Regions from separate parts of the Ruminococcus sp. OA3 genome, predicted to be linked through region 3. Evidence: riboswitches for the same ligand, from Rfam matches in the RefSeq annotation. Region 3 holds a riboswitch; each other region holds the start of a gene.
The links. A riboswitch is a leader RNA that binds a small molecule or an ion and turns the genes downstream of it on or off. The one in region 3 is predicted to bind cobalamin.
Positions count from the first base shown of each region.

Region 1 (8,248 bases), 1.8 Mb from region 3:
TTTCCCCCTGCCACATTTTTACTGAATCCACTAAATACCTATATCAGAAATATGGATTGACCATCCCGGCATCTCCGCGGAATCATCATCATTTATTGCATGATAGCATTGATAAGTGGGAAAGTCACCGGAGTGTTTACATGTTACTTACATATCAATGTAGCATTGGTAATATCAGATGCGGTATAATGGAATATAACTGCAGACAAAGCACCGGAGGTATATAGATATGGCGAAGATACTTGTAATAGAAGACAGTGAATCCATTTCAAATCTGATATGTATAAACCTTTCCGTGGTGGGATATGAGACAAAGCCAGTCTTTGAGGGAAATGCTGCGCTTGAGATAATTGAGAGCGGAGAGCATTTCGACCTTGCCCTCGTTGATATCATGCTCCCTGGGATTGACGGTTTCGAACTTATGCGACCGCTGGACAGCAGAAATATTCCTGTCATATACCTCACTGCCAAAAATGATATTGAATCCAAGGTCCGGGGATTGAAGGGCGGTGCGGAAGACTACATCGTCAAGCCGTTTGAAGTCCTGGAACTCCTCGTGCGTATAGAAAAGGTATTGAAACGCTGCGGAAATGTGGATACAACAATCACTGTGGATGATCTGGAGATTTTGACCGATGAACATATGGTGAAACAAAATGGCCGCACGATTAATCTGAAACCGCGCGAATTTGATTTTCTGGTCCTGCTCGCAAAAAATAAAAATGTGGCGCTGTCCCGTGAGAGGATACTCGCAGAAGTGTGGGGGATGGATTTCATGGGGGAGACGCGCACCGTGGATGTACATATTGCTCAGCTCCGCAGGAAAACAGGGCTTAATATTCAGAGCGTGCCGAAGGTTGGCTACCGGTTGGAAGAACGCCGATGAAAATTACAAATAAACTGACTCTGTTCTCGATCGTTATAACCGCCATCGGCATCGTTCTCTGCTGTATTATCCTGCTTATCACAACAGCGGGAAATCATATCAATGGCGCCGTAAACAGCGGGATTGCCGAACTGAAGATGCTGTCCAATTCCTTTTATGCGGAAATGGATGTCGCAGTCAGCGATGACAACATGTCAGAAACAGCAAAGAACAGCCTGGCTCTCTATGTGTTCCGGAAATACACAAGTGTTTCGGTCAGCGGTGCACACTATATTCTGAGCAATGGGGAGGCGGTTATGTACAACGATTGTCCGATCGATCCCAGACCTTCTCTGCCTGACTTAAAAAAGAGCTTTGAGGAAGGATATGACAACCCCGCCTCACCGGATGCATCGTATCTCTGGCCCAGTGCAATTGCAAAATTTGACGGACGCCGGTATCTCACGGTGGGGCATTACAGCGGCACACTGGGAAACAGTCTCAGCTACGAACATGAGATTTATCTCGTGAGAGATATTACTGATGTATACGATGGGATCGTCAGGCTGGGGGGCTGGTTTGTGTTGATAGCGGCGGGCACGATACTCATATGCGGACTGACAATAGCTGTCCTGGTTCGATGTACCATGCGCCCGCTTGGCGCTCTTGAAAAGAATGCCACCGCGCTCGCAGACGGTCAGTATGATAACCGAATTCAAATTCGGGGGAAAGATGAGATCGCTGAGCTTGGGAACAGCTTCAATAAGATGGCGGATGCGATATCACTTCATATTAATTCACTGGAGGGCACGGCAGAGCAGCGAAAACTGCTGCTGGCGGCGTTGACGCACGAGTTGAAGACACCGATGACCGCTGTCATCGGTTATTCTGAAACCCTGATGAAGGTAAGCCTATCCCCCGGACAAATGAGGGATGCTGTCGCCTATATCAACCGTGAGTGCCGCCGCATCGAGCGTCTGTCGCAGAAGATGATGCGGCTCATCACACTGCAGGATGGTGAACCCCCTGCGATTGAAAGACAGCCCGTGTCAAAACTTTACGACGCCGTAAGAGAAACATTGACGGCGGCGGCACAAAAGGCGGACATCATGCTGACGTTCGCGGAGGAAGAAAAGGTATTCTTTCCTATGGATCTTGATATGATAGCAAGTGTGCTTATTAATCTGTTTGACAACGCCTGCAAAGCGGGTGCCGGACATATTTCCATCAAAGCCGATTCGGCTGGTATTCTGGTTCAGGACGACGGGAAAGGGATTCCGAAAGCGGAAATCAAAAAAGTTACACAGCCCTTTTACATGGTAGATCAATCATACAGCCAATCGGTTGGCGGAAGTGGTCTTGGGCTTGCGCTGTGTGAGCTGATACTTGAGAAGCATGAGGCGCGCCTGATGATAGAAAGCTGCGAGGGTGCGGGCACTGCCGTCAGAATCATTTTTCATAAATAACATTTTGATCATATGCTGCTGAATACATGAAAACCAGGGAGAGATTACAATAAGACTGGTGTTACTGATAACGGTTAACGGTAAATAAAACAGTTGGAAAGGAGCCGGTTTTATGAAACGAATCATTTCAGGTGTATTATCACTTGTCACCGTCCTGTCTCTCTATGCGTGTCAGCCTGTGTCGGTGAAGGAGACAGTCGCTAATACAGGCAACAAAGCGTTGGAGAAGGAACTTGTGAAAGTAAATACTCCCGGGGAATCAAAGCCTGCCGACAGGAGATGGCAGGAAGAATTGGAGACAAAAGACGGGGCGGTCCGCATTCATGTGGATGCCGAGATCAATCTGCCGGATCAGCAGCAATTATCGGTGGTGTCGTGTGTGCCGCATTATTTTACTTCGGATGAGGTGAAACATGCGGTCGGCCTGTTTTACGGGGATGCCAAACTTTATGACAACTCATTGAGCGACAAAGACTGGCTGGAATCTGAAATTTCAAAACAGAAAGAAAATCTTGAATATCTGAAAGAAAATGGCGGGTATCCCCAGGAAAACGGAGGGGAGGGCCCGCAGCCTGCACCGGTGGAAGATCCTGAGGAGGAAATCATCTGGCTCGAGGATATGATCGCGCAGCTGGAGGCAGATTACGAGATCGTGTCAGAGGGCGAATCCGTGATCACGGAAATTGAGATGAAGGGTAATGGCTCGGGCGGTGAATCGGTCAGTATCAGAGATGGCCAGACCCCTCCGATGGAATTCTATGCTTACAATGATGGTGAGAATCGTGAGAATGTTATTGGTGCCGCAATGGAATACGATGTGGCGGGGCATGACTTTTCCTTTACCCGGCCGCTGCAGGATACAGAACAACTGGACATTGCCATGCCGAGGGAAGAGGCGGAACGCGCGGCGCTTCAGACTGCTTCAGACTGCGGCATATCGGAATGTGAAATTGTGGCGGCCGGGAGTACAACGGCAGATGGGCAGGAGACCTATGTATTTACACTGAGCCGGCTGATTGGCGGCGTGCCGTGCGTTCCCGTCGGCGACTTTGTGGGAACGAAGGCATTTGGGGGTGACAGCGGGGAGGATCAAGAACCCTGGAGACAGGAAAAGATCCAGGTGATGGTCAACGATAAAGGAGTGGTTGGTTTTAAATGGGAATGTCCGCCTGAGATGCTTGAGACGGTCAATGATGACGTGGCGGTCAAAACTTATGAGGAGATCATCGAGATTGCGCGTATGATCTTACCGCCGCAGGCAGAAGCAGAGGCTCCTGTTGATGAGAAACACAGGGAAGTTACAATATGTGAAGTGACGCTTTCCATGATGCGGGTTGCCAATACAGGCTCGGATAATCTGTATTATTATCTGCCGGTATGGGATTTTATCGGATATCATGGAGAGAGTAAGGATACTGGAATTACCGAAGATCATCCGGCTGCCACCCGGTCCTTTCTTACATTGAATGCGGTCGATGGCAGTGTGATAGACAGAGGGCTGGGGTACTGAATGGCGGCCCCGGAAGGCGATTAAGACTTTCGGGGCTGCTGTTTTTTAAAACTGCACCTTTCTAAAATCTGAAGGCGTCATTCCCTCCTGCTTCTTAAAAGCCCTTGCAAAATGGGAAGCGCTGTTAAAGCCGCATACCTCGGCGATCTGTTCCACAGACCGGGGAGAGGTGAGCAAAAGCTGCTTGGACTGGCGCAGGCGGTAAGAGAGCAGATATTCGTGGGGAGTGGAGCCGGTGTATTTTTTAAAAATACGTATCAGGTGAGAGGCGCTGAAGCTGCACAGATCCGCCATGCGGTTCAGGTCCACTTCCTCATGAAAATGGCTGCTGATATATTGAAGGGCGGGGCTGAGCGGATGATTTGCACGCATTGCAGGAGTCTCCGGTACCGCAAGCCTGCTTAAGATCCGGGTGACATGGAGTGAGATCAGGTGCTCGTCGGCAATGGCAGACTGAGCGCCGGATAACAGGGTTTCAAATTCTTGTTTCAGATAAGGGATATGTTCGCCTGTAAAGATGATTCCGTACTGGCTGCTTAGGTACTCTGTATATTGACGGCTGCTGTTTCCATGAAAATGGAACCATAGAAAATCAAGGGAATTCCTGCAGCAGTACTTATGCGGAACATGGCAGTCCAGGAGCACGATCTGATCCTGAAATGCAGCATATTTGCGGCCGCGTGTCTCAATGCTCATGGAGCCGTTTACCACATACACCAGAAGATACAGATCGAGGCTTTCCCGCTGCACCGAATATTCCGGCGTACAGTAAAAATGCCCGAATTGCGAAATACAGTACAATGCACTGCGCGCAAAATCGGATGGAATCGTAAAGTCCATATAGGAAGGCTCCATAACACCCTTATCATTTATTTCCATACACCTGTATCCTTGCCTGTTTTTTGAACCATCATACAGGATTTAAACACAGATATCAAGTAGGAGGATAATTTTTGTATAGACTGCGACAATAATTTGAAATGACCGGAATATAAAGTATTCCGGTTTGTTATATGCAAAGTTTTTGATTGAATTTTGTAACGGATAGTGGTATGGTTAGTTCAAGCGAAAGATTGGAAAAATTTACCAAAACTAAAAACATAAATGAGAATTATGTTATGTACAATGAGAGTTTCTGTGTGATATAGTTCTGGTAGATCAATGAAACAGACATCTCGTAAAAATGTTAGCTTTAAGAACATAAAAATATATAAAGATCACGGTCAGGTGCTTGCGCCTGTTTAACTGGAATCCGGTGAGAATCCGGAACAGCCTATCTCTACTGTGTGGGGGACGAACGGGCAAATCTGCCACTGGAGTGAAAACTCCGGGAAGGCGCCTTAGTAGGACGAACCTGAGTCAGTATACAACAACGCGATCTGTGAAAAAGATATTCGTAAGCATGGCGAATAGAGTATAAAGAAGTGCAGGCCATCTCCCCGGAAGGGGAGATTTGTTGTTTCTTAAGGGGAAGTTTCCCTCCCCGCATATCAACAATACACGGCAGAATGTCAAGATCAATAAATGGCGTATGGTTTACATAAACATAAGTTGATATTTGGGTCTGAAACTGCACTTTTTAACTGGAGCCTGTGCCGGGCTCCTTTTTTGTTGGCAGGGCTTTGACGGATATCGGCTATAGCGGGGCACTGCTCCGATATAATAGATATATAAAACATTCTCGATAGACGGAGGATGAAAGAGAAGGAGGACGACATGAAAAAGAACTTACAGCAGACGACAGAACAATACGGGCGGAGGAGCCCGAGGGCCTTCTACCGGACGATGACGGGAGTTTTGACCGCCGTTATGGTGGGCGGAGCCGCAGCCCCGGCAATTCCGGTGCTGGCGGATGAACAGGAATCCGCGTGTGCCCTGCAGTTCGGTGTGGACGGGATTGCAAACCCGACGCCCGGGGAAGAGGGTGCCGCCGCCTGGGACGGTGATTATGTTTACCTGGGGCAGTACCAGCAGACGCTGGATGAAGACACGGGGGAGTTCCTGACGGAGCCGATTAAATGGAAGGTGCTGGATACCGGCAGCTCCGCCAATCTGGACGCGGAGGAAAAGGGCGATGCCATGTATCTGCTGTCCGATCAGATCCTGGATATGTGCGATTATTATCTGGAAAAGCCCCAGGTCGCAACCTGGGAGGAGAGTTACTTAAAGGAATGGCTGAACACCACCTTTGCCGACGCCGCGTTCACAGAACGGGAGTTGAGCATGCTGGCTGACACGTCAGGCGCGGGATATCAGGCGGGCTTGACATATGAGCTGGTGCCGGATGTCGGCGGGGTGAAAGTATTTGCGCCTTCCGGCAGCGATCTGGCGAATACCCCGTACGGCTTTGAGACATCGACTAGACCTTCGGATTCGAGAAGGGTGCTGCCAACAGACTATGCGGCGTATCTGGGGGTAAGTATTATAGATGGGTTTGGAAAGGCAACCCTGCGGTCCTCGCGAGGAACAAGGGCTCATTATTGGTCGCTTTATGCAGATGGAAATATAGGAGTGGGAAGCGGGATATACGGGGGTGCTATGCCGGCGGTGCAGCTGGAGATAGAGAAGATTCTGTTCTCGGAGCCGGCGCAGGAAGAGGGCGCATGGGAGCTGACATTTAAAGATGACAGTCAGCAGGTGGAGATCCTCTCTGCCTCGTTCAAAAATAATACGGCGTCCATCAGCTTCGAGGGCGCTACCGTCGGTGAAGGCCAGCAGGTATCCGCCGTTATCACGGACAGCGAAGGGGCAGAGATTATAAGCTATGAGAAGGTGGCGGATACGTCAGAACATGCAGCCGGAAGCGGAACCATCGCGCTGCCGGAAGGCTTTGAAGAAAACGGATACAGGGTGCTGGTGTTCTCGGAGCAGGAACAGGACGGTGTACTGCCGGACTATGCGGGCAGCCCGCAGGAAGTGACGCTGACGAAAGAAGTCACGAAGGTAGAAGGGATCTCTCTGGATAAAACGTCGCTGAGCTTCAGCACGAAATGGGATAAGAAGCGCCTGACTGCCAGCCTGACGCCGGCGGATGCGGATAATCAGCAGGTCATATGGACCACCAGCAATGCGAAGGTTGCACGTGTGGCGACGGATGGCGAAGTGATGGCGGTCAACGACGGCACGGCGACCATAACGGCCACCTCTGTGGATGGGAAGAAGAAGGCGACCTGTAAGGTGACGGTTAAAGGCTCGATGCCGGATTATTCGGTGCTGAGCAGGGTGACGCCGTGGGGATCCCAGACTTTGAAGGTCAGCTGGGAGAAAGGGTACAACGTAAACGGATACTGTATCTACCGCGCCACGTCACAAAACGGCGCCTACAAATATGTCGCACATATCGGAAACGGATCCACGACCTCCTATATGGACACCCGGCTGACGTCTGGTACAACATACTACTATAAAGTGCGTGCATACCGCACCGTGAATGGGAAAAACGTCTTTGGCGGAATGTCGAAGCAGGTGATCAGCGCCAAACCGGTTCCGGCACCGGTGAAGAACATGAATGGAACAGGGGGAAGCAGGCAGGTGAAGCTGAACTGGAGCCAGGTAAACGGTGCCAGTGGCTATCAGGTGTACCGCAAGTTTTCGAAAAACGGCCCGTGGCATTACGTGGCACAGACCGGTAAGGGCACCGCGACTTCCTACACACACAAAGGACTGACAAGCGGCAAGACGTATTACTATAAGGTGCGGGCATACCGCACGGTGAACGGCGCCAAAGTATATGGAGCATACTCCGCGGAAAAGGCGGTTAAGGCTAAATAAACCAATGCATAAAGGAGGACAAAATTATGCAAAGAGAAAGAAAAAGCAAAAAACTTTGGGCAGTGATGCTCACACTGGTCATGGGACTGACCATGATGCTTTCGTCGGTGACGGCGTTTGCATCCACTACGGACGCGGCGGACAGCCTGGTGAGTTCAGTTTATGTGGACGTTGACACACCGGCGAGCTATTCGTTCAACACGGTGACACCGGAGGAAGGGTCGGGTTATCCGGAGGATACGAAGTATTACTTCGATGCGATCCTGCCGACGACCTCCAATCTGGACAGTGTGGATGTGGAGGTGGAATTAAACAGCGCCGGCACAATCACCTTTAATGGCGAGACGAAATCTGGTGATTCAGGGATATTCACAGGCGTCGATCTGAACCAGGGCAAGACTCTGACGGTCACGGTTGGCAATGTTACCAGAGAATACCGTGTGTGTGCCGTTATCACAGGCAACGTAAATGTAAAATTTGCTGTCCGCACAGATCAGGCGGAAGCATACGGAACGGCAAACAATGATGCTTCGATCAAACTGGCTGCACAGAATATCCGCGTTCCGCAGAATGACGCTACTGGATATCTGGAATTTTCAATGCCTGCAGGCTCTACAGTCATGGATGCACTGGAGT
Region 1 is NZ_JAKNTO010000001.1:1,079,496-1,087,743, forward strand. Features, by position in the region: gene MCG98_RS05000 (Gfo/Idh/MocA family oxidoreductase) at 1-60, shown strand, start outside; gene MCG98_RS05005 (response regulator transcription factor) at 230-886, shown strand; gene MCG98_RS05010 (HAMP domain-containing sensor histidine kinase) at 883-2,331, shown strand; gene MCG98_RS05015 (DUF6034 family protein) at 2,444-3,841, shown strand; gene MCG98_RS05020 (AraC family transcriptional regulator) at 3,887-4,720, opposite strand; cobalamin riboswitch at 5,044-5,234, shown strand; gene MCG98_RS05025 (Ig-like domain-containing protein) at 5,558-7,612, shown strand; gene MCG98_RS05030 (DUF4430 domain-containing protein) at 7,639-8,248, shown strand, end outside.
Region 1: linked by a shared signal. The riboswitch ahead of MCG98_RS05025 (Ig-like domain-containing protein) and the one ahead of MCG98_RS12705 (class I SAM-dependent methyltransferase) in region 3 are both predicted to bind cobalamin.

Region 2 (8,248 bases), 1.3 Mb from region 3:
CGTGAATGGCTACAGTGAAAATGATCTGTACCGGATGATTCGCGATTACGGCGAAGACAAATTTGCAAAAAATATTGCCAAGCATATTGCAAAAGCGAGGCAGGAAGCACCGATTGATACGACAGGGGAACTGGCGGAAGTGGTGAAGAGGGCCATTCCGATGAAGATACGGGCAGTCGGGGGACATCCTGCGAAACGGACCTTTCAGGCAATCCGTATCGAGCTGAATCAGGAGCTCGATGTGTTGAGAGATTCCCTGGATGGCATGATCGATCTTTTGAGCGATGGAGGGCGAATCTGCATTATTACGTTTCACTCACTGGAAGACCGGATTGTAAAGACGATTTTCAGAAGAAATGAAAATCCCTGTACGTGTCCGAGCAATTTTCCGGTTTGTGTCTGCGGTAATGTATCGAAGGGGAGGATTATTACGCGCAGGCCCATATTGCCGAAAGAAGAGGAACTGGAAGTCAACAAACGTTCGAAAAGCGCAAAGCTTCGTGTGTTTGAAAGAAAGAAAACCTGAAAAAAGTCTTGACAGTCAGGAGATAGTAAATGGCGAATTCATCAAGAAGGGTAAATTCAACGAGATCGGATTATTACAGAGGACAGTCATACATCAGCGGAAATACTGTGCGCAAACTGGATGAAATGCCGCAGCGGCATGAGCCGGGGCGAGGCCGGAAGGCGCAGCCGTCAAGAGCCGGCAGGGCAGTCAGTGTGTCAACACAGAAAAACCGTATGAAAGCAACACAGATGAGCCGCGGTTATGTTTTATTTCTTGCGCTCATCTCGATTATCACGCTGTTCTTATGTGTGTCATATCTTCAGAGGCGGGCAGAACTCACATCACAGCTGCAGGCGATGGCAAGGCAGGAGTCTGAACTCAGTACACTGAAGGCGGACAATGACGCGCTTTATAATACCGTTATGGCTTCCGTGGATTTGGAGAGTGTAAAAAACACAGCAATCAATAAGCTGGGCATGCAGTATCCGACAGAAGAACAGATCGTGACGTATGATACGGCAGGAAACAGTTATGTACGTCAGTATCAGGATGTGCCTGGCACGGAGTAGGTGAAACAGTGGCTAGAAGACCAAGAAAAACAAAAAAAACGAGGCGCGTATACAAAGCGTTTACAGAACGAAAATTAAATAGCAATATGAGGAAAAAGCTGGTATGGTCATTTGGAGCGGTCATACTGGCTTTAGTAGGTTTATCGATCAGAATCACATATATTAATGCTACAAGCGGCGAACGTTACAAAAAACAGGTGCTTACGCAGTCTCAGCAGCAGTACGACAGCCGTGTGATTCCGTTTAAGCGGGGAGATATACTGGACAAAAACGGCACGATTCTGGCGACAAGCGAAAAGGTATACAATGTGATCCTGGACTGCAAAGTTGTTAACTCCAATGAAAAATATCTGGAGCCAACAATCAAGGCGCTTGTGGAAGTACTGGGACTCGACGAGGAGATGGTTCGTGCCAAACTGACCGGTGAAGAGACAAAATCCAGCCAATACCAGATTCTGAAAAAAGAACTTTCCATCACAGACAAGAAAAATTTTGAAGATTACTGTGATACCGAAGAAAAGGAAATGTCCAAGGATGAGCTTGCCGAACGTCAGAACGTTAAAGGTGTCTGGTTTGAAGAAGACTATCTGCGCACGTACCCGATGAATTCGCTTGCATGTGACGTGATCGGGTTTACCTATTCGGGAAATACGGCTGACTGGGGAATCGAGGGATACTATTCCAGTACGCTCAATGGAGTAAACGGCAGGCAGTACGGTTACTTTAATTCGGATGCTGATGTTGAGCAGACGATTATTGAGCCGCAGAGTGGAAACAGTGTAGTTACAACGATTGATGTCAATATTCAGGAAACTGTGGAAAAATATATCAAGGATCTGATGGATGGCCTCGCAAATGGTCCTAATGGTGCGAAAGGTGCGAAGAACGTGGGGGTTGTGGTAGCCGATCCCAATACAGGAGAAATTCTGGCAATGGGAAGCTCGGATCCCTACAATCTTAACGACCCGCGGGATCTGACGCCATTTTATACTCAGGAAGAGATTGATAAAATGTCAAATGAGACCATGCTGGATAATCTGAATGGCATCTGGAAAAACTACTGTATCAGCGATGCTTATGAACCAGGTTCAACAGTGAAACCTATGTCTGTGGCAGCGGCTCTTGAGAGCGGAGATATCGCCTATGATGATACTTTTTACTGCGGCGGATATGAGGTGGTGGCCGGTGAGACGATCAAATGTTCCGTTTATCCCGGGGCTCATGAGACACAGACACTGTCCGAGGTAATGAAAAATTCCTGCAATTCCGCACTGATGCAGATGGCAGAGAAGATGGGTGTGGAAGATTTTATCCGTTATCAGAACGTATTTAATTTTGGATCCAAGACAGGCATCGATCTGCCGGGCGAGGCATCCGGTATTACTCACACTACGGATACGATGGGGCAGACAGAACTTGCCACATCATCTTTTGGCCAGGGATATACCTGTACAATGATTCAGGAGACGGCAGCGATCTGTTCCGTGATCAACGGGGGGAATTATTATCAGCCGCATATTGTGAGCAAGGTCCTCAACAGCGATGGTGCAGTCATAAAAAACGTAGAACCTGTACTTATGAAACAGACCGTGTCTGAAGAAGTATCAGCCCATATCAGAGAATACATGGGAGCAGTTGTCGCGTCGGACGGTACCGGGAAATATGCCAAGGTGGATGGATACAGCATGGGCGGGAAGACCGGTACGGCTCAGAAGATACCGAGGGGAAATGGTAAATATCTGATATCGTATGTCGGCTTTGCACCGCTTGATGATCCCCAGGTAGTCATATACGTAGTTGTGGATGAGCCGAATGTAGAGATTCAGTCAATCAGTACCTATGCACAGTATCTCGCTCACAATATCATGGCGGATATTCTGCCCTATATGAATATATTCCCGGATGAAGGAACGGACGGGGAATCGGGAGACGATGGGATCACACTTGAAGAGATTTTTGATATGGAGGGTGAAGACCGCACTTCGGAGGGGGTGTCCGACACTTCTGTTCCTGAGCCTCTTGAGGATGATGAAGAAGTGGAAGGCGGAAATACACAGACGGACGACGGAGTCACAAATGAGGAGGCCGGGCTGGAAAATTAACGGCGAAAAAATCCGACAGTTGACAGATTGGGTCGAAGAAAATATAATGATAAGAAACACTATGATATCGTTTTGGCTGATACGGGCCGTTTGGGACGTAAAGGCCAGGAAGACGGGTGGGAATCCCGCACAGGAGCGCTGCTGTAATTACGGAGTGATTTTCCGGGAACGGGAGTTCGGCCACTGAATGTATTCGGGAAGGCGGAGAATCATGTTGATGTATAAGTCAGAACACACGGTATGATGAGACGTACAGGACTCTTCGAATTCAGGAGGTACGGTAAAAGGATGATAGAATCCCGTATTGAGAAGAAATCCTCAATACGGGATTTTCCTGTATAAGAGGGGAGGAAGTAAATTTGAAAACTTATGAGAATCATTCGCGCAGAGTACTGTTGCTGGGAATCTTTGCAGCCGCGGCGGTGATTGTCTTTCTATTGAATATAGCGCTCGGGTCCGTATCGATATCCATGAGTGAAATCCTGGGGATTTTCACGGGAAGCCCGGATGTGGCGGAGACAAACCGCGCGATTGTACAGAATATAAGGCTCCCGAGAACACTCGCTACAGTCATAGGGGGAGCCGCTCTTGCTGCCGCCGGCGTACTGCTGCAGGTATTTTTTAATAATCCGATCGTCGAACCGTATGTACTCGGCATCTCATCGGGTTCCACGCTGTTTGTCGGACTTGTGACACTTGGAGGATTCAGTTTCGGGATGAAAAGCATACCTCCGATGGGAATGGTTGCGGGTGCATTTATCGGTGCGATGGCAGTTATGCTCTGTGTGATCGCAGCTTCCAGAAAAGTGAAAAGTATATCGACACTGCTGATCATCGGGCTGATGGCAGGATTTGTCTGCAGCGCTGTGACCAGCATGCTTTCTGCGCTGGCAGATAAAGAAAAGGTGACAGGCTTCTACCGTTGGTCTCTTGGGAGTTTTGCCGGAATCACCTGGGAGCAGGTAGCCGTACTCTATGCAGTCGGGATTCCGTTTCTGGCGGCGGCTCTTTTCATGAGCAAATCGCTGAACAGCATGATGCTGGGCGAGCGCTATGCAAAATCGATGGGTGTGGGTATTCAGCGTTTTCGCATTATGATCGTGCTCATTTCCAGTGTCCTTACGGCACTTGTGACAGCGTTTGCAGGACCGATATCCTTTGTCGGACTTGCAGTCCCGCATATTGTACGCATGCTCCTTAAGACTTCCGATAACAGGATTGTGCTGCCGGCTGTCTGTGTCTGCGGAGCGCTGATGACCGGCATCTGCGATCTTGGTACAAGACTGCTGCTCAGCCCGATCGAACTCCCGTTGAGCGCGCTGACCTCGATCATTGGAGCGCCGCTGGTGGTATTCCTTCTGATCCGCCAGAAGGGTCAGGAATTATAGAAAGGCAAAAATAAAATGAAGAACGAATTGATTGTAAATGCAGTTCAGGTGAATGCAGGTTATGAGAGTAAGACTGTGGTGGAGGGCGTGAATCTGGAAGGATTGAAAGGACAGATGATCTGTCTTCTCGGTCCGAACGGGGCAGGGAAAAGCACCATTTTGCGTACGCTTTCAGGTCTTCTTGCGCCAGTCTCAGGGATCGTACAGATTGACGGGAAGGATATCAGCAGCCTGCGGGAGAATGCACTTGCGAAAAAGCTGGCTGTGGTACTGACAGAGCAGTCAGCTCCTGCACTCATGACGGTATATGAACTCGTCTCCATGGGGCGGTATCCCCATACAAATTTCTGGGGGAAACTGGAAAAGGAGGATTACGAGGTTATTGACGGGGCATTTGAACGGGTAGGGATAGGGCATCTGGCAGAGCGTTATTACAGCGAGCTCAGTGACGGTGAAAAACAGAAAGTGATGATCGCCCGGGCACTGGTACAGCAGCCGGAGCTGATCATACTCGATGAGCCCACCAGCCATCTGGATATCCACCATAAAATTGAGATTATACAGATTTTAAATAATCTCTGCCGTACGCTGGGGATTACCGCAATTCTTTCCCTGCATGATATTGACCTGGCCGCAAAAGGCTGTCAGACACTGCTGATGGTCAAGGATGGGAAAGTGATCGCGCAGGGGGCTCCGGAGGACGTTATCAAAAGTGGGACGCTGCAGGAATTGTATAATGTTAAAGGCGCCAGGTACAATGAATTGCTGGGAAGCGTGGAACTGACCGGAAACTATGAGGAAGAAGTCTTTGTAATTCCGGGCTGCGGAACTGCAATTCCCCTGTACAGGAGCCTGGAGAGGGGCGGATACGGTACTGCAAGCGGCGTCCTGCATAAGAATGACGTAGACGCCCAGATAGCTGGTGCCATCTGCAGCCATATTGTGCAGGAGGAGGCGTTTGAACCAATATCAGCAATTCATTTGAAACAGGCGGCAGAAAGAATGAAAGACTGCCGCTTTGTGATTGATTCCGGTTTCCCGTGTGGCTCCATGAACCGGAGAAATCTGGAGCTGATCACACAGGCCGTGAAAAACGGGAGCACCGTGTTATCTATGAGGGAGCAAAAAGAGGGCAGCCGTCTGTTTTCGGATGTATTCCAAGAGATTCATTTCTGCAGCAGTATAGCTGAGTTACTGGAAAATCTGAAACATCAGGGTGCAGAGAATCGCTGCAGAAAATTTGCGTAGGTGAGGATATGAAGCAATTTGGGTCAAACCAGATGGTAAAACTGCAAAATGCCACAGTGATTCGTTTTACAGGAAAACGGAGAGTACTGAGCACTGGTCCGCTGGGCGGAGGTATCAGCGAACATCTCACGGCGGCGTTTAATCTGGATATGAAAGAGAAGGATACCAAAGAGTGCCGGTTGCGCGCAGCCACGTATCCGGAACATATGGCTCTGGCAGCGGAAGAGCTTGGTTTTAAAGCAGAATACACGACAGGGCTGGGGACAGCTGCGTCAATGAAACATACAGCCATAAAAGTCAAGGCATACAGGGAGCTGATAGTTTCTGCTATGGTGACTGCAGGTGTTGACGTCAACGGCGGACGCGCCGGGGATCCGGCTTCGTGGTATGAGACAGAGGACGGATATAACGATGTTTCCCCGGGGACTGTCAATATTTTTCTGGATATCAATGCCGGACTGAGCGATAGTGCCATACTGCAGTCACTGATGGTCTGCACAGAGGCGAAAGCCGCGGCGTTGCAGGAACTTCTGGCACCCAGTCTTTATTCATCGGGTATCGCTACCGGGTCAGGAACGGATGGGGTGGTCATAATCACGGAACCGGAATCGAACCTCGTATTTTCGGACGCCGGAAAGCACAGCAAACTGGGAGAACTGATCGGTCTTGCCGTGCTGGAAGCCGTGAAGGAGGCATTGTTTCTGGAGACAGGTCTGTGTCCGGCGCATCAGCATACGGTGCTGCGGCGGCTGGAAAGATTTGGTGTGACGGAGGATTCTCTTTGGGAGTCTTATCGATGCGGTGATGCGAAAAACAGGATGCCCCGGGAATTATTTGACAGAATCCTGCAGACAATAGACGGTGAAGAGAGCTGTGTGCTGTATACATCTCTGTATGTCCATCTGGCAGATCAGCTGGACTGGGGGATGATAGGGCGGAGGGAAGCCTTACAGACGGCGGATGAACTGCTTGACAAGATGGATATGGGCCTGCCGCATAAGCGAGAAAAAAAGACAGGGAACGGCCGGGAAGAACTGATGGAACATTATGTGACGGGCATCACAGGGAAAATCACCAGGATCTGGGAGGAGAGAAAATGAAAAAAACAAAGTATATCGTGCTGGCAGCATTGTGCATGGCTGTGACATTTACGGGTTGTGGGAAACAGGAGAAAGAGGACACTGCGCAGGAAGAGATCAGTAAAGAAGATCAATATACCTCTGATTTTTCGATTGAGTATCTCGAGGACGGCGTTAAGCTGGTGACAGATGCAGAGGAGCGAAAAATCTATCTTGTGCCGAGAGAGAGCGAGATTCCCGGGGAAGCTGCAGATGAGATGGTGGTCCGCACGCCTGTCGAGCGCGTTGTGTATATGTCCACAACACAGGTCTGTATGCTGCAGGCGCTTGACAGTGAAGAAATCTGGAAATCAATTACGGGAGTTGCAGGAGCAAAGGAAACCTGGACGATCGACGAAGTCATTGAGAGATTTGACGACGGTCAGATACAGGACGTCGGAGGCGACATGGGAGAGCCCGACTATGAGCTGATACAGAGTATGGATCCGGAGCTCGTATTTGTGTATACGGGAAGCAATCCACAGACCGGAGTTATTGAGAAGTTTGAAGAACTTGGGATTCCATACGCCGTGGACAACGAATATATGGAGACGACATATATGGGCAGGCTGGACTGGCTCCGGTTTATTGCAGCTTTCTATAACGAAGATGAATCGGGGGAGGCGGTGATTCAGCAGGCGGCCGGAAATATTGAAGAGATGAAAGAGATGATCGCTGGCGAGGAAAGACCGACGGTATCTTACGGAAGCCTGTTTGACGGTGTGGTATACGTCGCATCCGGTGAGGGATGGATCGCCGATATGATCGAAGATGCAGGCGGCGACTATATTTTTAAAGATATAAAGGCAACAGACACACAGATTTCGCTGGAGGAATTTTATGCCCGGTCTGAGGAGGCAGATATCCTGATCTACTCGACGACGCCGGATTTCACACCGGACCTGGCTTCGGTACTGGCGGAAGCGCCCGTGCTGGAGGATCTGAAGGCTGTTCAGGATGGGAAGATATGGCAACTGGATAACTCGTTCTGGATGAGTGCTGACCAGCCGGATCAGGTAGCACAGGATCTTTCAGCCATATTCCATCCGGATATTTTTCCGGACCGCGAACTCCGGTATTTTGTTCCGCTCTCCTGAAAATACTAAAAAAATGTGTTAAAGCCTCCGGATACCCCATAAAGTGAAATAACGGGGGATCCGGAGGTTTTTGTGCGGAAGAATAAGACTTATAACAAAAAGAAAACAGTCATTGTATTTCTGGCATGTATTCTGATGCTTCTGGGGCTGGCCGGACGCCTGGTCTATCTGATGGTTGTGCGTTCCGATTACTATGCCCGCAAAGCGGATGAGCTGCA
Region 2 is NZ_JAKNTO010000001.1:1,525,776-1,534,023, forward strand. Features, by position in the region: gene rsmH (16S rRNA (cytosine(1402)-N(4))-methyltransferase RsmH) at 1-526, shown strand, start outside; gene MCG98_RS06915 (hypothetical protein) at 556-1,077, shown strand; gene MCG98_RS06920 (penicillin-binding transpeptidase domain-containing protein) at 1,086-3,179, shown strand; cobalamin riboswitch at 3,230-3,435, shown strand; gene MCG98_RS06925 (iron ABC transporter permease) at 3,539-4,567, shown strand; gene MCG98_RS06930 (ABC transporter ATP-binding protein) at 4,583-5,815, shown strand; gene MCG98_RS06935 (adenosylcobinamide amidohydrolase) at 5,824-6,915, shown strand; gene MCG98_RS06940 (ABC transporter substrate-binding protein) at 6,912-8,030, shown strand; gene MCG98_RS06945 (penicillin-binding transpeptidase domain-containing protein) at 8,166-8,248, shown strand, end outside.
Region 2: linked by a shared signal. The riboswitch ahead of MCG98_RS06925 (iron ABC transporter permease) and the one ahead of MCG98_RS12705 (class I SAM-dependent methyltransferase) in region 3 are both predicted to bind cobalamin.

Region 3 (8,248 bases):
TTGATGGAACAATTGACGCAGAGGATGGTATATCCATCACCCTGCCGGAGGGCCTCAGGGTTATCAAGGTTAATGCAGAAAGGGGAAAGCAGGTGAGCGAAGGCGAGGCGCTGCTTGCGTTTGATGTATCTCCCATAAAAGAAAAGATTGAGGGTCTCGAGGATGAGATCTATATCCTTAACCAGAAGATAAGTCTTTCCGGGAAAGGAAGCAGCGATAGTGTTGATGATGCACAGCAGGCGCTTGATGATGCACAGCAGGCGTATGACCGTTTAGTTGCTAAGCTTGAGCGGAATGATTTTGCAGACCTCGAAGCAGCGATTGCCAATGCAATCGAAAATAAAGACAGAGCCATCACAGCTACAAGGCAGGCATTCATTAAGGAAGCGGAGGAAAATCGGAAGAATGTTCAAGAATCTGGGGATGATGCGGTTCGCGCGGCACAGCAAGTGCTCTCAGAGGCTGAGGAGGGAACGCCTGCCTACGATAGCGCCGTTCAAAACCTTGAAGCTATCAAGGCGCGTTGGGACAACGCACTTTCTGATACCGATGAGGCGCTTTCTTCGGCAGAAAACCGTACAGATTTTTCAGATGAGGCTGCGGTTATGGATGCTCAGTCCGCTATTGAAGCTGCAGAGAGTGCGTTAATCAGTGCCCAGAGAGAGTTTGAAGACTCAAAGGATGAGGAACTCTACGCTGCCGAAAAAAACATTGAAGCGGCGCGGCGGGCATTGAAAAAGGCGCAGGAAAACAAGTCTAAATCGCAGACTGAGGCAGAAATTGAGAGTGTCACTTATAAGGCTGAGTTGTCAGAAAAGGAAAAATTACGTGACACACTGAAAGAAATCATAGACAATGGTGGTCATGTTATGGCTCCGGTTTCCGGTACGGTTTTGAAAACTTTGGAAAAGGGTTCAAAAACGGAAGCAGATGTTGAAGTAGTTGCACTGTCCAACGATGGCGTGGGTTTTGTTTTTAAAGGGAGTCTGGATAAAGAGAATGCCGAGAACTTTTCAGTAAATGATACAGGGGAACTTAGCTATAGACTTGACGGCAGCACTCAGAAGCTGGATGTGAAGATAGCAGCCATGGGAACAGCTGATGAGGATAACATGGTTCCGGTGACGGTCACTCTCCCCGACGGTAAATATACTCCCGGTATGTCTGCACAACTTTCTTTGAACAAAAAAAGTGAGACATATCAGAACTGCCTGCCGCTGACCGCATTAAGAAGAGACTCTCGCGGTGATCATGTTCTCGTAATCCGTAAACAAAATACTGTGATGGGAACCGAGTGGATTACTTCACGGGTTGATATCATCGTTAAGGACAGGGACGGGCAGATGATGAGCATTGAAAGTACAGAAAATGCTCTGACCTACTCGGATAAGGTGATCACGAGCTCAAATAAGACTATTTCGGAAGGAGACAGAGTTCGCATTGAAGGCTAACAATTCTATGAATTACCGGGCTCTCACAGTAACAGGAATACTGGCGGCTTTCGTATGGTGTATGGCCTGCTCATTCTTTATTGCAGCTCTTGGCTTATGCTCAAGTGTCAGTGTACGATGGGAAACTGGTGGTGTCAGTCCGTCTGCTCTTGTCAGGCAGCAAAAATATGCAAAGCAGGATGGCCTTGCAAAGCAGCCGGAGGTCACGCTGTGGCAGGTATATTCCGCACAGGAGATCATGGATGCAGAGATGGGGAGTACGACTGCCGATGTGGTTGTTGTTTTTGGAGCCTGTGAAGATATCACGTCAAAAACCATACTCGTTGGTTCTTTACCCTCGCAGTCTGATACAGCGGGCTGCGCCATCAGCTCAGAATTGGCGTTTTCATTATGGGGAAGCACGAATGTGCTCGGTATGCAGATCAAGATTGGAGGGGAGGTATTATATGTTCGTGGTGTATTCGATGATGATACATCAAGGGTATTCCGGCAGGCAGAGGAGGAATCCAGTGATACACTGTCCAATATGCAGTTAATATTTTCTGATGGCGGAACGCGGGAGAAGGCAGAGCGTTATCTTACGGCTTCGGGCTTCACAGGAGGTACAATTCTCGATTTACCACTGATGGGGTGGGTGTTTGACATGATTTACCGGCTTCCCGCTATGGTTTTGGCGTTTGGCATTGTTATAAGGTTGATTAAGCGGGGAGGAAAGCTTCGGCACTATCCGATGTGGATGATTTCCTATCTGCCGCTTGCCTTGATCGCCTTGGCCGGATTAGTGATCTGTATTGATTTTCCGGATATTCCTTCAAGCTTTATCCCTTCAAGGTGGTCTGACTTTAAATTTTGGAAAAATTTATTTTGGAATCATTGGGAGAATCTTACTGTCTGGATGTCGGCAGCCCCGACCTTCCGGGATAAGGAGCTTTGGAATGCGGCGTTTTTACTGCTGTTGTTTTCTTTATTCGCTTCTGTCCTTGTGGCAATAGCGGCCAGGATGACATCAATACGCGCATACTCGGGACTGATTTTGAGCTGCGTGATATATACACTGTCACTTTGTCTGATATCTGTAAATATAGTGTCATACAACAATATTTCGATTGGCAAGGTTATGTATTTCATGCCCTGTCTATGGCTTTGCATTGATCTCTTGCTCCATTGGCAAGGAGGAAAGCTTGGCTTTGTATCCCATGAAAGGAGGTTCTCTGTTGATAAAAACTCTTCTCTGCCGAAGAAAGAATATACCTTCGCCGAAAGCGGCGAGGAAGCCCAAATATATATACAGGAAAAAACATCAAAACGAACATGAATACAAGGCCCCGTTAAAAGAACGTATCGTACCGTGGTTGTTTTTGACACCGAGTTTGTTTGCCGTGAGTGTAATGGTACTCATTCCGCTTGTGGATGCACTGCGGCGTTCTTTTTTCTCCGCTGTAAGTAATCAGTTTGTTGGATTCCAAAACTACATATCTGTGCTGGGTAACAGTGCATTCCAATTGGCAGCGGCCAATACTGCAAAGTTTATATTCGTCTGCATACCACTATTGCTTATCATATCGTTGGTTGTTGCATTGATGCTGACTACATTTCAGGAAAAGCATGGGATTTTCAAAACAACGTTTTTAATGCCAATGGCAATACCGGTGGCCTCAATTGTTCTGTTGTGGAGGGTGATTTTCCATAGAAACGGATTAATCAATGGGATCCTGTCTTTACTGGATGAAACTTCGATTGATTGGATTGGAAGCGGGGCTGCATTTGCAGTTTTGATTTTTGCATATATATGGAAAAACTTTGGGTATGACATGGTGCTATGGCTCTCAGGGATCAGTGCTATCAATCCGGCGCTGTATGAGGCGGCACAGATAGACGGGGCGGGCAGCATAAAACGGCTTATAAAGATCACGCTGCCCAATCTGTTGCCGACGTTGTTCACAGTCACGGTGCTGTCCCTGCTCAATTCGTTCAAGGTATTCAGGGAAGCTTATCTCATTGCTGGCAGCTATCCCGATGATAGCATTTATATGCTTCAGCATCTGTTTAATAACTGGTACAGCAGCTTGGACGTGGATAAAATGTGTGCTGGGGCTGTAATGATGGCACTTATCGTATTTACTTTGATTATGCTGTTGCAGAAGATCATGAGTGGGGGTGACGGCTCTTGAAAAAATTTTTCATCTGTCTCATCCTTTTTATGATCGCTGTTTTTGTATGGGTACCGCTGTGGATGCTTTCATCCGGTACACTTATGGGACCCGGGGAGTTGTCCGGGAACCTTGCCCCGGTTTTAGAAAGTGGTGATGGCTTCGCTGCATGGCCGATTTTTGCACGCTACCCGACCTTCCAGGCTTATGCGGAGCTGTTGTTTGATACACCTCAATTTTTTAATGTATTCTGGAATTCCTGTAAACAGGTCTTTCCCATTATATTGGGCCATATTGTTTTGGGCGCTCCTGCGGCATGGGCATTTGCACGTTTTGACTTTCGCGGAAAAAAAGTGCTTTACACCTTATATATTGTCCTTATGCTGATGCCTTTTCAAGTGACTATGGTTTCCAGTTATCTGGTTTTGAATAAGTTAGGTCTTATTGATACTGCATGGGCCATTATTCTGCCCGGCGCCGCATCAACCCTTCCGGTATTCATCATGACCCGATTCTTTATGACGGTACCAGGGGCGGTTACTGAGGCAGCAGCTGTGGATGGTGCTTCGCCCATCCAGACATTTTTGAGATTGGGTATACCTCTCGGCGCACCGGGTATCCTCTCCGCGGTTGTGCTGGGCTTTCTGGAGTACTGGAACGCAATGGAGGCGCCTCAGGCATTCTTAAAGGATCAGACACTCTGGCCGCTGTCTCTGTATATGGCGAACATCACCGCGGACAATGCGGGGGTATCGCTGATCGCATCACTGATTACACTTATGCCGCCGCTTCTGATATTTATGTTCGGGCAGAAATATCTTGAACAAGGCATTATATCTTCTGGAATGAAGGACTGAAATATAATAGGAGTTGTTTATGGATAATGAAGTTCGGGCAGGCAGCCTGCAAATACACAAAGTAAATAAGTGGTATCCAGGCAATGTACACGCCGTTATCAATATGGATATGGAAATAGAACAGGGTGAATTGATTGTTTTCGTGGGGCCTTCCGGCTGTGGAAAGACTACACTGCTTCGTATGATTGCGGGACTTGAGGGCATCAGCAGCGGCGAGGTCCTTATGGATGGCAGGGTGGTTAATAAAGTACCGCCTAAGAACCGTGACATTGCGATGGTATTTCAGAATTATGCCCTCTATCCGAACATGAAGGTAAAGAATAATATTGCGTTCCCCCTCAAGATGCGCCATACCAAAAAGCAGGAAGCAGCGGCACGGGTAGCTGAGGTGGCAAAAAAGCTGGAACTGGACACTTTGTTGGAAAGGAAGCCCGGTGCACTCTCCGGGGGGCAGCGTCAGCGTGTGGCCCTTGCGCGGTCATTGGTGAGAAGGCCTAAGCTTTTTTTGATGGATGAACCGCTGGCAAATCTGGATGCGAAACTCCGCACAGAGATGCGCCGGGAGATTATAACGCTACAGCGGGAATTGGGTGTAACAACAATATATGTTACACATGACCAGATCGAAGCCATGACAATGGGAACACGTATTGCTGTAATGAATTGCGGCGTTTTACAGCAGTTTGGAACGCCGCAGGAGATCTATCAAAATCCGGCTAACCTTTTCGTTGCCGGATTTATAGGCTCTCCCAATATGAATATATGGGATACAAAGATTGTATCATATCATGCGCAGCATTTTCTGACTCTGGGTGAAGCCCGTATTCCTATAAATATAGGTAATTTGCCTGGGGAGCAATTACAAGAGCCGCTTAAGGCTGGCATCCGTCCGGAACACATTGAGCTTGCTTCAAAGAATGAGCCTGGCGCCATCCGGATGGAGATCGGCCTGTTGGAGAATACAGGGCGTGAGGTGGCCGTTTTTCTTGCTGCGCCCGGCATACCGAATCTCACGGTCATGACGAATGCTGATTTCCCAGGTCAAATTGGACATGAGATATATGTTCGTCTGAAGCAGGAGAAGATACATGTATTTAATGCAGAGGGGGAGCGATTGACGAGAGTGCAGACGGACACGAAGCACCGCAGGACAACATAAGAATCCGGGTGATGAAAACGCGTACGGGTGTTATGCAATGCTGTGATTTATATAACAAAATGGAATGAATTTAAGCGAAAAAATTTGTAGACTTCAGATAAAAAAGGTGATATTCTCATAAAAGAGCAAATTTAATACGATTTTACAGTTAAACTGTGCAAGTTCCGAAAGGATTAATAGAGAAACCGGTCAGAATCCGGTACGATCCCGTCACTGTGTTAGGGAGCATTCTTTCAAGGTGCCACTGGGTATTTACCTGGGAAGGTGGGAGAATGTGATGATCTTAAGTCAGGAGAACTGCTTGCGCAGAAGTAGTTATGATTCTTACGGTGTATAAGGAGCATATGTTATTTGTGTGTTTACGGCCGTAGTGGGCCGTTTTTTTATTTAAAGCACAGACAACCAGATGAAAAGGAGGACAACATGGAACTGAACAGCGAGATTAAAGATTATTGGGAGGGTGAGGCGAAGGTCTACAGCCGTGGAATTCAGGAGGAACTGGACGGACCGCATTGCGAGGCGTGGAAGGCATTGATTCGGGATTATGTACCACACAGCGGCTCTCTGAAAATTCTGGATGCGGGATGCGGTCCGGGATTTTTCCCGATCATTCTGGGGGAAGAGGGACATGAGGTGACGGGAATCGATATTACCGAAAATATGATTTCCTGTGCAGAGGAACACGTAAAAGCCCGGGGACAGCACGCAGTACTGCAGACGATGGACTGTCAGGACCTGCAGTTTCCGGATAATACCTTTGATATGGTGATCAGCAGAAATATAACATGGACCCTGGGGGATCCTCAGAAAGCGTACAGGGAGTGGAAACGGGTGCTGAAGCCGGGAGGCAGACTGCTGGTATTTGATGCGTGCTGGTATCTTTATCTGTACGACGAGGAACTTGGAAAACGATACCGGGACAATGAGGCCAGAATTAATGAAAAATACGGACGGAACGTACATGCTCATGCAAATCCACAGAAAGGAGATGAACTGAGCCGTCAGCTCTTCATGAGTGATAAGGTTCGCCCGTTGTGGGATCTGGAATATCTGATGTCACTGGGATTTGCAAAAGTATTTGCGGAGCCGAATATCATCGATAAAGTCTGGGATGAAAAAGGAAAGGAACTCAATAAACTGACACCGGCCTTTATGGTGGGCGCAGAAAAATAACGGACGATTATGGGAAAATATATAAGACTGATTGAATTTCTAAAAAAGATACCGGGAGATGTTGCAGTCAAGATCATATTGGGACTATCCATGGTTGCGTGCAGTTTTATACAGGCATTTTGCCTTGCAAAGGGTGTCACAGCTGTATTTGATAAAAAGCAGCTGTCGGCTGTGCTGGGATATCTGGCAGTATGCCTGCTGGCATTATTGTTCCGGTCATTTCTGGTACGATATCAGGAAGGATACACGAAAAAGATGGCAGCCAAGGTAAAGGCAGTCATCAGGAATACGATGCTGGCAAAACTGATGCAGCTGGGACCGTCCTATAGAAATGACAAACGGACGGGAAACCTGCAGTCACTGATCACAGACGGGGTCGAGTCTTTTGAGGCGTTTCTGGTCCAGTACCTGCCGCAAACGGTTGTGGTATTTGTGACAACGCTGTTTTCTACGGTTTATCTGTGGACACTGGACTGGGCAGTAGGGCTTCTTGTTTTGATCATGGCGATTTTAGCCATCGTAGTTCCCCATTTATTTATGCCGGCAGTATCTAAAGTAATGATTGAATACTGGCAGGATTATGCAGATTTGAATGCTCAGTACATCGACAGCATGCAGGGTATGAATACGCTGAAATCCATGGGAGTCAGCAAACGGGAAGGAAAGAAGCTGGCGGAGCGTGCCTGGGGATTTGCAGGAGAATCCATGAAAAATCTGGGAATTTCCCTGTCGGACTCAGCAGTGATCGTTACGTGTACGGCCATCGGAACGGCAGCCAGCATCGCCATTGCAGCGTATCACATGGCTCAGGGAAAGCTATCCTATGGAAGTCTCCTGATCATTCTGTTCCTGGCAGGTGAATGTATGAAGCCTCTGAATGATATGAATACATACTGGCACAGCAGTTATCTGGGACTCTCCGTAGCAGAAGAGCTGTTTGCGGTGCTGGATGAACCGGTCGCATTGAAGGATGGAAAAGGTCCGGATCAGCTCACCGGAGAGCTCCCGGAGATTTCCATGAATCAGGTATTCTTTCATTACGATAAGAGTTCCGCAGATGTACTGGAGAATATTGATTTACAGTTTGACTCAGGAAAGATTACAGCCATTGTGGGAAAATCGGGTTCCGGAAAGTCTACAATTGTGAACCTTCTGCTTCGTTTTTATGATGTTTCCTCCGGCAGTATTATTCTGGACGGAAGGGATCTTCGGGATTTTTCCATCGAGTTTCTGCGCAGCAAAATTGCGGTGGTGTTCCAGGAATCCTATCTGTTTTATGGAACGATCCGGGAAAACATCAAAATGGCAAATCCAAAAGCCTCCGATGAGGCGATGATAGAAGCGGCAAAAACGGCGAATGTTCACGAATGCATCATGGAACTTCCTGACGGATATGACACGATTGTAGGAGAAAGAGGCGCTACGCTTTCCGGCGGAGAACGTCAACGGGTTTCCATA
Region 3 is NZ_JAKNTO010000001.1:2,832,649-2,840,896, reverse strand. Features, by position in the region: gene MCG98_RS12730 (hypothetical protein) at 1-1,451, shown strand, start outside; gene MCG98_RS12725 (ABC transporter permease) at 1,690-2,766, shown strand; gene MCG98_RS12720 (sugar ABC transporter permease) at 2,735-3,622, shown strand; gene MCG98_RS12715 (carbohydrate ABC transporter permease) at 3,619-4,458, shown strand; gene MCG98_RS12710 (ABC transporter ATP-binding protein) at 4,478-5,617, shown strand; cobalamin riboswitch at 5,760-5,937, shown strand; gene MCG98_RS12705 (class I SAM-dependent methyltransferase) at 6,041-6,790, shown strand; gene MCG98_RS12700 (ABC transporter ATP-binding protein) at 6,800-8,248, shown strand, end outside.